DNA from 3 places in the Rhizobium sp. PRIMUS64 genome. Region 3 is predicted to be linked to each of the others. Evidence: predicted binding sites of a transcription regulator. Region 3 holds the regulator's gene; each other region holds the start of a gene.
The links. Region 3 encodes LexA, which represses DNA repair genes until DNA is damaged. Its sites were predicted from a motif close to TGTTCNNNNTGTGTTCNG; they were not measured.
Positions count from the first base shown of each region.

Region 1: a site for LexA is predicted at 2,914-2,931, ahead of MOV76_RS13315 (YifB family Mg chelatase-like AAA ATPase). Genes of this name have one in related genera too.
Region 2: a site for LexA is predicted at 2,854-2,871, ahead of uvrA (excinuclease ABC subunit UvrA). Genes of this name have one in related genera too.

Region 1 covers NZ_JALBGX010000026.1:23,874-29,259, reverse strand. The annotation lists gene cysK (cysteine synthase A) at 1-262, shown strand, start outside; gene MOV76_RS13320 (hypothetical protein) at 259-846, opposite strand; gene MOV76_RS13315 (YifB family Mg chelatase-like AAA ATPase) at 1,264-2,796, opposite strand; gene gshB (glutathione synthase) at 3,013-3,960, opposite strand; gene MOV76_RS13305 (ABC transporter permease) at 4,107-5,129, opposite strand; gene MOV76_RS13300 (sugar ABC transporter ATP-binding protein) at 5,113-5,386, opposite strand, start outside.
Region 2 covers NZ_JALBGX010000139.1:3,190-8,575, forward strand. The annotation lists gene uvrA (excinuclease ABC subunit UvrA) at 1-2,731, opposite strand, end outside; gene MOV76_RS32795 (single-stranded DNA-binding protein) at 3,015-3,524, shown strand; gene MOV76_RS32800 (MarC family protein) at 3,625-4,272, opposite strand; gene gyrA (DNA gyrase subunit A) at 4,509-5,386, shown strand, end outside.
Region 3 covers NZ_JALBGX010000170.1:4,447-9,832, reverse strand. The annotation lists gene MOV76_RS35050 (ComEC/Rec2 family competence protein) at 1-2,274, shown strand, start outside; gene lexA (transcriptional repressor LexA) at 2,255-2,974, opposite strand; gene MOV76_RS35040 (VOC family protein) at 3,173-4,069, shown strand; gene kdsA (3-deoxy-8-phosphooctulonate synthase) at 4,066-4,911, shown strand; gene eno (phosphopyruvate hydratase) at 5,158-5,386, shown strand, end outside.

The sequences.
Region 1 (5,386 bases), on a different contig from region 3:
CGCCGGCTTCGCGCCAAAGATCCTCGATACCGGCATCTATGACGAAGTCGTCACCGTTTCCAACGACGAGGCCTTCGAACAGGCACGCCTCGTCGCCCGGCTCGAAGGCGTGCCGGTCGGCATCTCCTCGGGTGCAGCACTGACCGCCGCCATCAAGGTCGGCATCCGTCCCGAGAACGCCGGCAAGAACATCGTCATCATCATCCCGTCCTTTGCGGAGCGTTATCTGTCGACGGCGCTGTTTGAAGGGCTCGGGAGCTAAAGGTGGCTATGGCGGGGCCTTTCCGCCGGCAATTTATCCTGCAGAATATCGGGGCGCTTCGGCGCCCCATCATTTGTGCCGTCACCTGCATCCCAATCGACGTGGGACGAAAGTTCTGTGGCAGTCCGTAATAACGATTGTCGATGTCCACCTGAGCTCGTTGAATGCAGGTGTTTGCCAACCTTCGCCATGACTTCCGCCAGCGTCGCGGTCAAACGAGTCAGCTCAGTGTGCTCTCTCGTCCGCTCCGGAGCATAGCGCGATATGATGTACTCACGCTTTGCTGTCATTGCCTCGAGATGCAAGGCAGTCTTCTTTCTCAGTTTAAGTTTGGCAACGAACAAAGGCTCAGCGAGATTGTGCATCCGTTTTCGTATTTCTTCTGGAGCAACGCCTTCATGGCGCAGGAAGGCATTTAAGTAGAGTTCGATAGCGTGAATGGCGCACATTCGAGCTGGAGCAATGGATATTGCAACTCGCTTCTGACCCTTCCCGAACAGGAATTTCGAAGCGAGAGAGTAGGCATTCGCTAAGTCTAGAACCTCCGATGGGTTAGCGTTCGAGCCCGGATATTCGTTACTCATCTACATCCCCGGCAGCTTTCTTATCCGTCACCTCCGATCGACTATGTCGAACGGACCGACATCCTTCTCGAAATTTTTTCAGCTGAATCTAATATTGTAAATAGCGACGAAGTGAGGAGAGGCCCTTACCCCTAACGGATAAGCAACCAGAGGGATGTTTAAATCGGCGTCCTAGGCAGCTTCGGCACCGCTTCTGGCAGGTCAGCCCCTGCCAAGAGCATTCGCGGCCGGCAGCGCGCCATAACGGCAGCGATCAATCGTTCCGTCGGGGTTGGGTTCGCGGACAGCGACATAATCTCATAATCCGGCAGCGCACCAGCGGGGATTTCGCTGAGGGCAGCGCCAGCGCGATCGGCAGATCGGTGAGCGGCCTGACGACTAGTACTTCAAAATATCTGCGCGCATCCGCCCCTCTTCTTATGCCGCCGCCGTCAACCTCTCACCAGCGATGCGGTAGGAGATCGCTTCGGCGAGATGGATGCGGCCGACTGTCGGCTTGCCGTCGAGATCGGCCAGCGTGCGGGCGACCTTGAGCACGCGGTGGTAACCGCGGGCGGAGAACTTCATCTTCTCGGCGGCGTCGCGCAGCAGCTGCAGGCCGCTGGCATCGGGCTCGGCCAGTTTCTCGATCATCGCCGTAGAGCAGCGGGCATTGGTGCCGATGCCCTTGGCGCCGGTGCTTTCGAAGCGCTCCTGCTGGATTGCGCGGGCGCGGGCGACGCGGCGGGCGACATCGGCGCTGGTTTCAGCCGCCATCGGCCGGATGAGATCGGCAGCGGAGACGGCCGGCACATCGATGCGGATATCGATGCGGTCCATCAGCGGGCCGGAGATGCGGGCCTGGTAATCGCTCATGCAGCGCGGCCCGCGGGCGCAGGTATGGCCCGGCTCGCCGGCCATGCCACAGCGGCAGGGGTTCATCGCCGCGATCAGCTGGAATCTCGCCGGATAGGAGACGCGGTGATTGGCACGGGCAATGACGCATTCGCCGCCTTCGAGCGGCTGGCGCAGCGCATCGAGCGCCTGCGGCGTAAATTCGGGGAACTCGTCGAGAAACAGCACGCCGTGATGGGCAAGCGAGGCTTCGCCTGGACGGGCGCGCAGGCCACCGCCGACGAGGGCCGCCATGGTGGCGGAATGATGCGGGGTGCGGAAGGGCCGGCGATCGGAAAGCTTGCCGCCGGAGAGCTGGCCGGCGATCGAATGCACCATCGAGACTTCAAGCAGCTCGGCGGCCGAGAGCGGCGGCAGGATCGACGGCAGCCTGGCCGCCAGCATCGACTTGCCGGAGCCCGGAGGACCGACCATCAGCAGATTATGGCCACCGGCGGCCGCCACCTCGAGCGCCCGCTTGGCGCTTTCCTGACCCTTGATCTCGGCGAGATCCGGCAGGTTTGCGGCATTGGCGCGGATCGACGCCTCCGGCCTGGATAGGACTTGCGTGCCGCGGAAATGATTGGCAAGCGCAATCAGGCTGCGGGGTGCAAGGATATCGACGTCGGCGCCTGCCCAGGCGGCTTCGGCGCCGCTTTCGGCGGGGCAGATCAGCCCCTTGCCGAGCGCATTGGCGCCGATCGCGGCCGGCAGCGCGCCTGATATGGCGGCGATCGTGCCGTCGAGATTGAGCTCGCCGACGACGACAAAATCGGACAGCGCATCGGCGGGAATGGCGCCGAGGGCAGCCATCAGGGCAAGCGCGATCGGCAGATCGAAATGCGAGCCTTCCTTCGGCAGGTCAGCAGGCGCCAGATTGACGGTCACCCGCTTGGCCGGCAGCGCCAGGCCGGAGGCGTGGAGGGCGGCCTGCACGCGCTCGCGGCTTTCGGCAACCGCCTTGTCAGGCAGGCCGACGATCTGCATCCCGACCTTTCCGGGAGCGACCATGACCTGGACCTCGACCGGCACACCTTCGATACCCTGAAATGCAACCGTACTGACACGCGCGACCATCAACCCATCCCCTTGCCGCAAACTTTTATATACCGCCCTGCAGCCTTTATTCGATGCATGTCGTGGCCCCTTGGGCGACATGCATTAAGGCTAGCGGTTGCAATCTGGCATGGAAACTGGAATAAAACAAGAACAATCAAAGAACGGAATCAGGCATCCGCTGTGACCTTGGTTGCGCTCGGTCGCGGGACCCCAGAACGGTCATGGGCGGCTGGCTCAGCCGCGCTTGCGCTCGATCGCATCCCAAAGCAGGGCGGCTATATCGGCACCGCCGAACTTCTTCACCTCGCGAATGCCTGTGGGCGACGTGACGTTGATCTCGGTCATGTAATCACCGATCACATCGATGCCGACGAGCAGGAAGCCGCGCTCCCTCAGCGCCGGGCCGATGCGGGCGCAGATTTCCTGTTCGCGCGGCGTCAGCTCGGTCGCCTCGGCGCGGCCGCCGACATGCATGTTGGAGCGGCTGTCGTGTTCGGCCGGCACGCGGTTGATGGCACCGGCGAATTCGCCGTCGACCAGGATGATGCGTTTGTCGCCCTTGCGCACGTCGGGCAGATATTGCTGGGCAATGAAGGGCTCGCGGAAAAGCTGGCCGAACATCTCCAGCAGCGAAGAGAGGTTGCGGTCGTCGCGGGTCGAATGGAAGACGCCGGCGCCGCCATTGCCGTAAAGCGGCTTCAGGATAATATCGCCCATCTCGTCGCGGAAGCGGCGGATCTCGGCGGCATCCTTGGTGATCAGCGTCTTCGGCATCAGATCGGAGAATTCGGTGACGAAGATCTTCTCCGGCGAATTGCGCACCCAGGCCGGATCGTTGACGACGAGCGTCTTCGGGTGGATGCGCTCGAGCAGATGCGTCGCGGTGATATAGGCCATATCGAAGGGCGGATCCTGGCGCAGCAGCACGACATCCATGGTCGCGAGATCGACGCGCTCCGGCGCGCCAAGCTCGTAGTGATCGCCCTTGACGTCGCGCAGCACCATCGGCTCGACGCTGGCATAAAGCCGGTTGTCACGGAAGCTCAGGCGATCGGGCGTGTAATGGAAGAGCCTGTAGCCGCGCGCCTGCGCTTCCAGGCTCATGGCGAAGGTGGAATCACCCGCGATATTGATGCCTGCGACATGATCCATCTGGACCGCTACATTGGTGATCTTGGCCATTTCCATCCCTCGCTGAATGCCGGACAGATGTAGGTCGGCCAGATATCAAACGCAACGGCCAATCAAGGGCTTCGGCACTGGAGCATTTTTGTTTTTTGCGCAATTCCGGACACAAAACCGCTGCGCAGTTTTGCTGGAATTGCTTTTCACCGCGTTTCGAGTTTCCGCATCAACCGGCCGCGATAGCTATCGAGAATGACGGCGAGCACGATGACGGCGCCGATGACGATCGGCTTGATATTGTCGTCGGCGCCCAAGAGCTGCAATCCCGTCGACAGCACCTGCAGAATGCACGCGCCGACCAGAGTGCCGACAATCGAGCCTTTGCCGCCCGAAAGGCTGGTGCCGCCGATGATGACGGCGGCGATCGCATTCAACTCGTAGCCGATGCCCGCAACCGGGCTGCCGACATTGAGACGGAGCAGATAGACCATGGCCGCAATGCCGGCCGTCAGCCCTGAGATCGTGAAGACCGCAATCTTGTACCGTTTGGGCTCATGCCCCGACAGCCGGACAGCCTCTTCGTTGGTGCCGATCGCGAAGACGAAGCGCCCGAAGACGGTGTAGCGCAGCACGAACCAGCCGATCAAGACGACGACGATCGCAATCAGAAAGATCGACGGAAATATGCCCCAGAAGATCAGGTTGCCGAAATCGACGAAAGGCTGAGGCAGGCCGGTGATCGTCGAATTGTCGCTGACCACGCGCGCCAGGCCGCTCGCGACGTTCAGCATGCCAAGGGTGACGATAAAGGAAGGAAGCTTCCACTTCTCGCAAATCCACCCGTTGACGGCGCCAAGGATGGCACCCGTGCCCATCGACGCAAGACATGCGAGAACAATCGCCTGCCATGGCGAAAACGCCGGATTGATCATGATCGTCGCACCGATCACCGTGCAAAGGGCAAGCAGCGACCCGACCGAGAGATCGATGCCGCCAACGAGGATGACGAAGGTCATGCCCGCAGCAAGCACGGTGTTGATGGCAATCTGCACGAAGATCTTCAGGAAGTTCTCCGGCGTTGCGAAATAGGGCGCCGTCGCCGAGAAAAACGCCAGGATCAGAATGAGGGCAATGGCGACGCCCGCCTCCTTCAGCGAGATCCGGATAAGCTTGTCCCAGACGCTCACCTCTTTCGCCTCGGTCTGTTTTTCAATGTTGGCGGACACGACTGTACTCCTTGTAGGCGAGCGAAAGGATCCTGCTCTCGTCAAATTGTTCCCGAACTATTTCGCCCGATATCTTGCCGTCGGAGAATACGATGATGCGATGGCAAATGCCCATGAGCTCCGGCAGATCCGAAGAGACGACCAGAACGCCTTTTCCCTGAGCCGCAAACTTCCACAGAAGCTCATAAATCTCGGCCTTTGCACCGACGTCGATTCCACGGGTCGGCTCATCGAAAATCAGCACTTTGGGACCGCGG
Region 2 (5,386 bases), on a different contig from region 3:
GCTCGATCACCACCACCGAGTTACCCTGGTTGACCAGTTCGTGCAGCATTTCGAGCAATTTGGCGACGTCGTGGAAATGCAGGCCGGTCGTCGGTTCATCGAGAATGTAGAGCGTGCGCCCCGTCGAGCGCTTCGACAGCTCCTTGGCAAGCTTGACGCGCTGCGCCTCGCCACCGGAAAGCGTATTCGCCTGCTGGCCGACCTTGATATAACCGAGACCGACATCCTTCAGCGATTGCAGCTTGTCGCGCACGGCAGGCACCGCCGCGAAGAAATCGACGCCTTCCTCCACCGTCATGTCGAGCACCTCGGCAATCGACTTCTGCTTGAAGGTGACATCGAGCGTCTCTCTGTTATAGCGCTTGCCGTGGCAGACGTCGCAGGTGACGTAGACATCGGGCAAGAAGTGCATCTCGATCTTGATGACACCATCGCCTTGGCAGGCCTCGCAGCGTCCGCCCTTGACGTTGAAGGAGAAGCGACCCGGCTGATAGCCGCGTGCCTTGGCCTCCGGCAGACCGGCGAACCAGTCGCGGATCGGCGTGAAGGCGCCGGTATAGGTCGCCGGGTTCGAGCGCGGCGTGCGGCCGATCGGCGACTGGTCGATATCGATCACTTTATCGATATGCTCGAAGCCGTCGATGCGATCATGATCGGCCGGGTTTTCACGCGCGCCCATGACGCGGCGTGCGGCCGATTTATATAGCGTCTCGATCAGGAAGGTGGATTTGCCGCCGCCGGAAACGCCGGTCACCGCAGTAAAAACACCGAGCGGGATCGACGCCGTGACGTTCTTGAGATTGTTGCCGCGCGCGCCGACCACCTTGATCTCGCGGCCCTTCTTCGGCTTGCGGCGCTCGTCGGGAACGGGAACGCCAAGTTCGCCGGAGAGATATTTGCCGGTCAGCGAATTCGGACTGTCCATGATGTCCTGCGGCGTACCATGGGCGATGACCTCACCGCCGTGAATGCCGGCCGCCGGGCCGATATCGACGACGTCGTCGGCGGACAGGATCGCATCCTCGTCATGTTCGACGACAATGACGGTGTTGCCGATGTCGCGCAGGTGCTTCAGCGTGTCGAGCAGCCGGGCATTGTCGCGCTGATGCAGGCCGATCGACGGTTCGTCGAGCACGTAAAGCACGCCCGTCAGCCCTGAGCCGATCTGCGAGGCAAGCCGGATACGCTGGCTCTCGCCGCCCGACAGCGTGCCGGAATTGCGCGAAAGGCTGAGATATTCCAGTCCGACATCGTTGAGGAAGCGCAGCCGGTCGCGGATCTCCTTGAGGATGCGCACGGCGATCTCGTTCTGCTTGGCATTGAAGCTTGCCGGCAGTGTCTCGAACCAGTCGCGGGCGACGCGGATCGACATACCGGTCACTTCGCCGATATGCAGAGTGTCGATCTTCACCGCCAGGGCCTCTGGCTTCAGGCGGAAGCCGTTGCAGGCCGGGCAGGGGGCCGCCGACATGAAGCGCTCGATGTCTTCGCGCGCCCAGGCGGAATCGGTCTCTTTCCACCGCCGCTCGAGATTGGTGATAATGCCCTCGAAATTCTTCTGCGTCGTATAGGAGCGGGCGCCGTCGGCGTAGTGGAATTCGATCTTGTCGTTGGTGCCGTTGAGGATGACGTCCTTGGCCTCGTCGGAAAGATCGTTCCAGCGCGTGCCGAGCTTGAAGCCGTAATGTTTGCCGAGCGCTTCCAGCGTCTGATTGTAATAGGGCGAGGTCGACTTGGCCCAGGGCGCGATCGCCCCGTCGCGCAGCGTCCGCTCGGGCTCGGGCACGATCAGATCCGGATCGATCTTCTGCTGGGCGCCGAGGCCGTCGCAGGTCGGGCAGGCGCCGAACGGGTTGTTGAAGGAGAACAGCCTGGGTTCGATCTCGGGAATGGTGAAGCCAGAGACTGGGCAGGCGAACTTCTCCGAAAACAGCACGCGTTCATGCGTCTCGTTCAGCGACTTGTTGGCGGATCCGCCGGCTGACGTCTCTTCCGGCGGCAACGGCTTGTCGGCGAATTCGGCGACCGCCAGCCCGTCGGCGAGCTTCAGGCACGTTTCGAGACTGTCCGCCAGCCGCGCTGAGACATCCGAGCGCACGACGATGCGGTCGACCACCACGTCGATGTCATGCTTGTATTTCTTGTCGAGCACCGGCGCCTCGGCGATCTCGTAGAACTGGCCGTCGACCTTGACGCGCTGGAAGCCCTTCTTCATCAGCTCGGCCAGTTCCTTCTTGTATTCGCCCTTGCGCCCGCGCACGAGCGGCGCGAGAATATAAAGACGGGTGCCCTCGCCGAAATCGAGGATGCGGTCGACCATCTGGCTGACGGTCTGGCTCTCGATCGGCAGGCCGGTCGCCGGCGAATAGGGAACGCCGACGCGGGCAAAGAGCAGGCGCATATAGTCGTAGATCTCGGTGACGGTGCCGACCGTCGAGCGCGGGTTGCGCGAGGTGGTCTTTTGCTCGATCGAGATCGCCGGCGACAGCCCGTCGATCTGGTCGACATCCGGCTTCTGCATCATTTCGAGGAACTGGCGGGCATAGGCCGACAGGCTCTCGACATAGCGCCGCTGGCCTTCGGCATAGATCGTGTCGAAGGCGAGCGAGGATTTGCCGGAACCCGAAAGCCCGGTCATGACGATCAGCTTGTTACGCGGCAGATCGAGATCGATGCTCTTGAGATTATGCTCGCGCGCGCCGCGGATGGAGATCGTCTTCAGTTCGCTCATCGTCTCTGCTTTGGTTTTCTGGATGACAGCCCTTATTTAGTGATGCCGACGGGCGAGTCGAGGCTGAATATCCGCAAGGGCTCAAGGTTTTCGATTCTGTTGACAGGATCATACGGATAAACTAGAACAAATAAAGAACAAAATTCCTGATGAATGCATGCGGCTTTCTGATGGATAAACATGTGGATTAAATGTCGCCCATGCGCATCGGCGGTCCGTGATGGTTTAAGGTGCGCCGATCGATTAAACGCCGCCGGGCAGGGCGGCAGGCAGGGTGAGAAGTATGGCTGGTAGCGTGAATAAGGTAATTCTGGTTGGAAACGTCGGTGCAGACCCCGAAATCCGCCGCACTCAGGATGGCCGGCCGATCGCCAATCTTCGTATCGCGACCTCGGAGACCTGGCGCGATCGCAATTCCGGCGAGCGCCGTGAGAAGACCGAATGGCACACTGTCGTCGTCTTCAACGAGGGCCTCTGCAAGGTCGTCGAGCAATATGTGAAGAAGGGCGCCAAGCTCTATATCGAAGGCCAGCTGCAGACCCGCAAGTGGCAGGACCAGCAGGGCCAGGATCGTTACAGCACGGAAGTGGTGCTGCAGGGGTTTGGTTCGACGCTGACGATGCTCGACGGCCGCGGTGAAGGCGGCGGCGCGAGCGGCGGCCGTGGCAGTGCCGCTGGCGGCAACGATTACGGCGACGATTACGGCGCCCCGGCGCCCTCCTCATCGCCGAGCCGCGGCGGTGGCGGCGGTGGCAACTTCTCGCGGGATCTCGACGACGATATCCCGTTCTGATCGATAGCCTTTGCTGGCTTTGTGAAAGACGTGAGAGAGCATGATGCCTTGGATGGCGTCATGCTCTTTTTCTTTTATCTCGCGGCAGATGCCGCCATTTTCAGTGCGGCGTCGCGCTGATGAGATTGAGCGCCGATTTCGCGCCGTCGACGACGAATTGTGCGGCAAGGGCAGCGAGGATGACGCCGAGAAGCCGTGTCAGGATCGCCCGGCCGGTGACGCCGAGGAAACGGTCCAGCCGTTCAGCGACGAGCAGCATGAGGAAGGTCAGTAACAGATTGCCGGCAAGGACGCCGATCAGCTGCGCCTTTCCGACGGATGTCGCCAGCGTGCCGGCAAGCAGGATCGTCGCCGAAATCGCGCCCGGGCCGGCGATCAGCGGCAAGGCGAGGGGAAAGACGGCGATATTCTCGATATGATCCTTGGTGATCGCCACTTCGGTCGCCTTCTCCTTGCGGTCCTGGCGCTTTTCGAACACCATCTCGAAGGCGATCCAGAACAGCAGCAGACCGCCCGCGATGCGGAAGGCGCCGATCGAAATCCCGAGCACGCTGAGCACGCCGGCGCCGAACAGAGCGAAGACGGCGAGGATGATGAAGGCGATGGTCGAGCCACGCAGCGCCACCTGCGTGCGCTCACTGCGGCTCATGCCTGTCGTCAGCCCCAGAAAGATCGGTGCGAGCCCCGGCGGATCGATGGTGACGAGCAGCGTCGTGAAGGCGTTGATCAATTGGTCGGCGCTTGCCATCGGCTCTCCGGAACCCCATATGAGTGCGTGGTTTTTATGATTGTGAAGCGGGGATTCCGATTTGGCAAATATCCCGCAGCGGCCCGCGGCTGATTTGTCCGGTCCGGCCGCGCAACTTGCATGTTTTACCGTCTTTAAGCCGCAAAAGCCTGTTCAAAACGCGCTGTGAAATTGGCGCGGGAACAGGCTTTCCGCTATAAATCTTCAAGTGATTCTAGAAGAGATCGTGATCTGTTTTGACTGAGCAAACACCCCCCGGCGGCGGGAAGCTCCCGCCAGGCATCGAGCCCATCTCCATCATGGAGGAAATGCAGCGGTCGTATCTCGATTACGCCATGAGCGTCATCGTCAGCCGCGCGCTGCCCGACGTGCGCGACGGCCTCAAGCCCGTGCACCGGCGCATCCTCTACGGCATGTCCGAGCTCGGCATCGACTGGAACAAGAAATACGTCAAATGCGCCCGCGTCACCGGTGACGTGATGGGTAAATTCCATCCGCACGGCAATTCCGCAATCTATGATGCGCTCGCCCGCATGGCGCAGCCCTGGTCGCTGCGGCTGCCGCTGATTGACGGTCAGGGCAATTTCGGTTCGGTCGATGGTGATCCGCCGGCGGCCGAACGTTATACCGAATGCCGCCTCGAAAAGGCTGCCCACTCGCTGCTCGACGATCTCGACAAGGAAACCGTCGATTTCCGCGACAACTACGACGGCACGCTCTCCGAGCCGGTCGTGGTGCCCGCCAAGTTCCCGAACCTGCTCGTCAACGGCGCCGGCGGCATCGCCGTCGGCATGGCGACCAACATCCCGCCGCACAATCTGTCGGAAGTTATCGACGGCTGCATCGCGCTGATCGACGATCCGGCAATCGAGCTGCCGGAACTGATCCAGATCATTCCCGGCCCCGATTTCCCCACGGGCGCGAAGATCCTCGGTCGTGCCGGCATCCGCTCGGCTTATGAGACCGGCCGCGGCTCCGTCATCATGCGCGGCGTCGCTGCCATCGAGCCGATGCGCGGTGACCGCGAGCAGATCATCATCACCGAGATTCCCTATCAGGTGAACAAGGCGACGATGATCGAGAAGATGGCCGAGCTGGTGCGCGACAAGCGCAT
Region 3 (5,386 bases):
CGTGGTGGCATGCGCATGCTGGGCGAAGAGGCGGACCATGGCCGCCTGCTGCTGTTCTCACCGGTCTTCCTCGGCGCCGGCTCAGCCTTCTGGTTTCTAGCGGCATCGGACTTCCCGCTCGTTGCATCGCTGCTCTGCCTGTTGGTGCTGACCGTCGCGGTTCTCATCGCCAGCCGCAGCCGGGCGGCATTGCGGGCAACGCTGCTGGCGCTTGCACTTGTCGCCTGCGGCGTGGTCTCGGCGCAGCTCGAGAGCCGACGGGCTTCGACCGTGATCCTCGATTCATCAGTGACGACGACGGTGACCGGCCGTGTCGAGCGGCGCGAAGGCGATGGTCGCGGGCGGTGGCGCTATATTCTTGCCGTCACCGGCACTGAGGCGCCGGAGGTGAAGCGGCCGCCGGGGCGCATAACCGCGATCGCCCGCGGCGCGGACGCGCCTTTCGAGATCGGTGATATCATAACCGGCAGGGCACGGCTGACGCCGCCAGCAGGTCCAGCGCTTCCGGAGCTCAACGACTTCTCCTTCGGTGCCTATTTCGATGGCATCGGCGCCAACGGCTTCTTCTACGGTGCGCCGACAAAGGTCGATTTGCAGGCAGGTCCGCAAGCGGCCAGATCGACGACGGAAGCGCTGCTCGAAGGTCTCTATCGGCTGCGCAGCGGTATCGGCGACCGCATAAGGTCGATCCTGCCCGGCGACACCGGCGCTTTTGCCGCTGCTCTGGTGACGGACGAGCGGCGCGCCATCTCGAATGAGACGACGGAGGCGCTGCGCCAGTCCGGTCTGGCTCATATCATCGCTATCTCCGGCCTCAACATGGCGCTGTCAGCCGGCATCTTCTTCGTCGGTTTCCGCATGCTGCTCAGCCTCTTTCCCGGTGTCGCCCAAGCCTATCCGACCAAGAAGATCGCTGCTGCCGGCGCGCTCATCGCCGTCACGGCCTATTTCCTGATCTCCGGCTTTGCCGTCTCGGCCGAACGCGCCTTCATCATGATGGCGATCATGTTGATTGCCGTCTTCTTCGACCGGCCGTCGATCAGCCTGCGCAATGTCGCTCTCTCGACGCTCGTCATTCTCGCCATTTCACCGTCCGAGGTCTTGGGTCCGAGTTTCCAGATGTCCTTTGCCGCGACATTGGCGTTGGTATCTGGCTACCAGCTGTGGAAGGACCGGCGCGTCCGCGAAAACGCTTTCCTGAAGCTGCCGGTTTTTCGGCCCGTCGTTACGGTTGCGGGTTTCTTCGGCGGCGTCTTCCTGACCTCGCTGATCGGCGGCTTTTCCACCGCGCTGTTTTCGATCGAGCATTTTCATCGCCTGACTGCCTATGGCCTGCCGGCAAACCTCGCGACGATGCCGATCATCTCCTTCATCATCATGCCGGCCGGGTTGCTGGCGATGCTGCTCATGCCTTTCGGTCTGGACGTTTTGCCTTGGAAGGTCGTCGGATTCGGCCTCGATCTGGTGATCGCGATCGCAAAGACGGTGTCCGGCTGGGGTGGCGACATCGGCATCGGCCGCTTGCCCGCTTCGTATTTCGCGATAGCCGTCGCAGGCTTTCTGCTGCTGACGCTGCTCCGCACCCGGCTGCGCCATATCGGCACATCGATCATCGCGGTGTCGACGCTCGTCCTCTTGCTTCTGCCGGTTCCCCGGCCGCCGGATCTGGCGATTTCGGAGGATGGTGGTCTCGTCGCAATCGTCGAGGCGGGGGCCATGGCTTCCAACCGTGGAAGACCGCCGGATTTCATCTTCGACCAGTGGCAGAGAGCGCTGGTCCTGCCGACGCATCACCCGCCGAAGATGCTGGATGGTCCTGTTCTTCCGCCGGAGGGAGAAGACCGCCGCGTCAGGCTTTCCCGCGATCAGCAGAACGAAGCAAGGTCGGCGATGCGGGCGGCTGCAGCGGCCGGTGAAGCAAACCGCTTTTCCTGCGTCAAGAAGGCCTGGTGCACATCAAGGCTTGGCAATGGTCACGTGGTTGCTGTCATCGACAATGCCGCCTATCTCGGTCCAGCATGCGACGCGGCCGATATCGTCGTGACGTCGGTCCGCCTGCGCTTCAACAGCTGCCGCTCAGGGGCGACGCTCTTCACCGGCGAAACGCTGCGCAGGACCGGTTCCGTCGAGTTGCGCTTCGCCGACGCCGGCCTGGAGGTCGCAACCGCATTCGATGCATTGTCGCGGCCATGGATGCGGCATCGCGCCTATGACTGGCGCAGCAACAGTTTTGCCGAATCTAGAATGCCTGATGTCAGTGATAGCGGCGAATGAGGCCGACGAGCTTGCCCTGAACCTTGACGCGGTCCGGCCCGAAAATCCGGGTCTCGTAAGCCGGGTTGGCCGCCTCCAGCGCGATCGAGGCGCCTTTGCGGCGGAAGCGTTTGAGTGTCGCTTCTTCGTCGTCGACGAGAGCAACGACGATGTCACCAGGACTTGCGGTGCTGCCGTTGCGAATAATCACGGTGTCGCCGTCGAAGATGCCGGCGTCGATCATCGAATCGCCCTTGACCTCGAGCGCATAATGTTCACCGGAACCGAGCATGTCGGCCGGAACGACGATGTCGTGGGTGTTGTTCTGGATCGCCGAGATCGGAACACCGGCGGCGATACGGCCCATGACCGGCACGGAGACCGAGTTGCCGTTGTCGGCGACGGGTTTTGCGGGAGCAGGAGTGGCGACCGGCTGCGGCTTGCCAAGGCTGCCCTCGATGACGCTGGGCGAAAAGCCCCGCCGGGGCTGAATGCTGGGGCTGTAGGCCTCCGGAAGCTTGATAACCTCGAGCGCACGGGCGCGGTTCGGTAGGCGGCGAATGAAGCCACGTTCCTCGAGCGCCGTAATCAGCCGGTGAATCCCGGACTTGGAAGCGAGGTCCAGGGCATCCTTCATTTCGTCGAAAGATGGCGGAACGCCGGATTCCTTCATGCGCTCATGAATGAAAAGGAGAAGCTCCTGTTGTTTGCGCGTGAGCATCGACGTTGTGACCTCGTGATTGAAACAAATCCAGAACAGACACTATATGTTCCATATGTGTTCCGCAAGTAGCTAAATTTCCGTAAAACTTGGCGCCAACTCGTTGAGATTTTTATTTTCATTCGCCGGATTGGGACACATCTCTTGCATTGAGGGGCGCGCCATCGCACATCTCTTGCCGTTTCCAGGAGGGATATCATGAACGAGCGTTCCGCCAAGCCGCACCCGCTGGATCATGTGGTGCTGCCCGTCGTCAATATCGATCTGGCGCGCGAGAGGCTTGGCAAGCTCGGCTTCACCGTTGCCGCCGATGCACGCCATCCCTTCGGAACGGAAAACGCCTGCGTCTTTTTTGCCGACAAGACCTATCTGGAGCCGCTCGGGATTGCGAGTGTCGAGGAGAGCGAGGCCTCAGCGCGGCAAGGCAATGTTTTCACCGCCCGCAACCGGGCCTTCCGCTTCCGCTGCGGCGAGGAGGGGCTTTCGGGGCTTGCTTTCGGCAGTAAGGATGCCGGCATCGATCATCAGAACTTCGTCGGCAACGGATCGAGCGCCGGCGAGATGCTGCAGTTCACCCGGCCGATGACGATGCCGGACGGTTCTGAGAGCATCGCCGGCTTCAAGCTGGCTTTTGCCGGCGACCTGCGAGCGCCCGATCTCTTCCTTTTCAGCGTCGAACGCGTCAATCCGCTGCCGGCCGACCGCGGCGCGCTGGAGACGCATGCCAATGGCGTCACCGGCATTGCCGAGATCGCGCTCTGCGCGCCTGATGCCGCCGCTTTCGGAGCCTTCGTCGGCCTTGCCGTGGCGCAGGCGGCAGTCGAGAAAACCGGTTTTGGCGTCAATGTTGCTGCTTCGAACGCGAAAATCAGCCTGATGACGCCGGAAGGGCTAGAAGCCTATTTCGAGATCGCCGGCTCATCCGCCGATCGCGGCCTGCGTGGCCGGGCAATCCTCTTCATTGTCGCCGATCTTGCCGTGACAGAAGCGCATTTGGCTGCTAACGGGGTGACATACACGCGCAAGAACAATCGCATTCTGGTGAAGCCCGCGCCCGGGCAGGGCACGCTCTTCGCCTTCGAGGAGACACGATGAGCACTGAGACGAATTCCGAAGTCAAGATCGGCGAAGGCCAAGGCCAGGTGACCTTTTCCAATACCGGCCGCCTGTCGCTGATTGCCGGTCCCTGCCAGATGGAGAGCCGCGACCACGCCTTCATGGTTGCCGGTACGCTGAAAGAGCTTTGCGCAAAGCTCGGCATCGGCCTCGTTTACAAGAGCTCCTTCGACAAGGCGAACCGCACTTCTCTTTCGGCTGAACGCGGCATCGGGATCGAAAAGGGCATGGAGGTCTTTGCTGACCTCAAGAAGGAATTCGGCTTTCCTGTCCTGACCGACGTTCATACCGCCGAGCAATGCGCGGAGGTGGCAAAGGTCGTCGACGTCCTGCAGATCCCGGCCTTCCTTTGCCGCCAGACCGACCTTCTCATCGCCGCCGCCAAGACCGGCCGCGTCGTCAATGTCAAGAAGGGCCAGTTCCTCGCTCCCTGGGATATGAAGAACGTCCTGAAGAAGCTCAACGCCAGCGGCAATCCGAACGTGCTGCTGTGCGAGCGTGGCGCCTCCTTCGGTTATAATACGCTGGTTTCCGACATGCGTTCGCTGCCGATCATGGCGGCGATGGGCGCGCCCGTTATCTTCGATGCCACCCATTCCGTTGCGCAGCCGGGCGGGCAGGGCGATTCCTCCGGCGGTCAGCGGGAATTCGTGGAAACGCTGGCGCGCGCAGCAGTGGCCACCGGTATTGCCGGCGTCTTCGTCGAAACCCACCAGGACCCCGACAATGCACCTTCCGACGGCCCGAACATGGTCTATCTCAAGGACATGCCGCGGCTGCTTGAAAAGCTGCTTGCCTTCGATGCGGTCGCCAAGGCTTGACGTTCAACAGCCTGACATGATCGTGCTATAGGCATGTCGCGAAAAAGTGTGCAGCGGTTTTGCGACAACGACATGCGGAAAGCCAAAGACCTAAAGCGTGGCAAGCGAATCTGAAAGATCGCGACGCTCTTTAGGCGAGATCCGAACGCTTTCGAAGGCTGGAAATTGCAGCATTGTAATTTGCACGCCTTCGACTAAGACAGGTTTCGAACCGACTTATCACCACCCACCGAGCAGGAAGAACCCATGACTGCAATCACCGATATCATCGCCCGCGAGATTCTCGATAGCCGTGGCAACCCCACCGTCGAAGTCGATGTCTATCTCGAAGATGGCAGCATGGGCCGCGCGGCCGTTCCCTCGGGCGCCTCGACGGGCGCGCATGAGGCGGTCGAACTGCGCGACGGCGGCAAGCGCTACCTGGGCAAGGGTGTCGAAAAGGCGGTGGAAGCCGCCAACACCGAGATCTTCGACG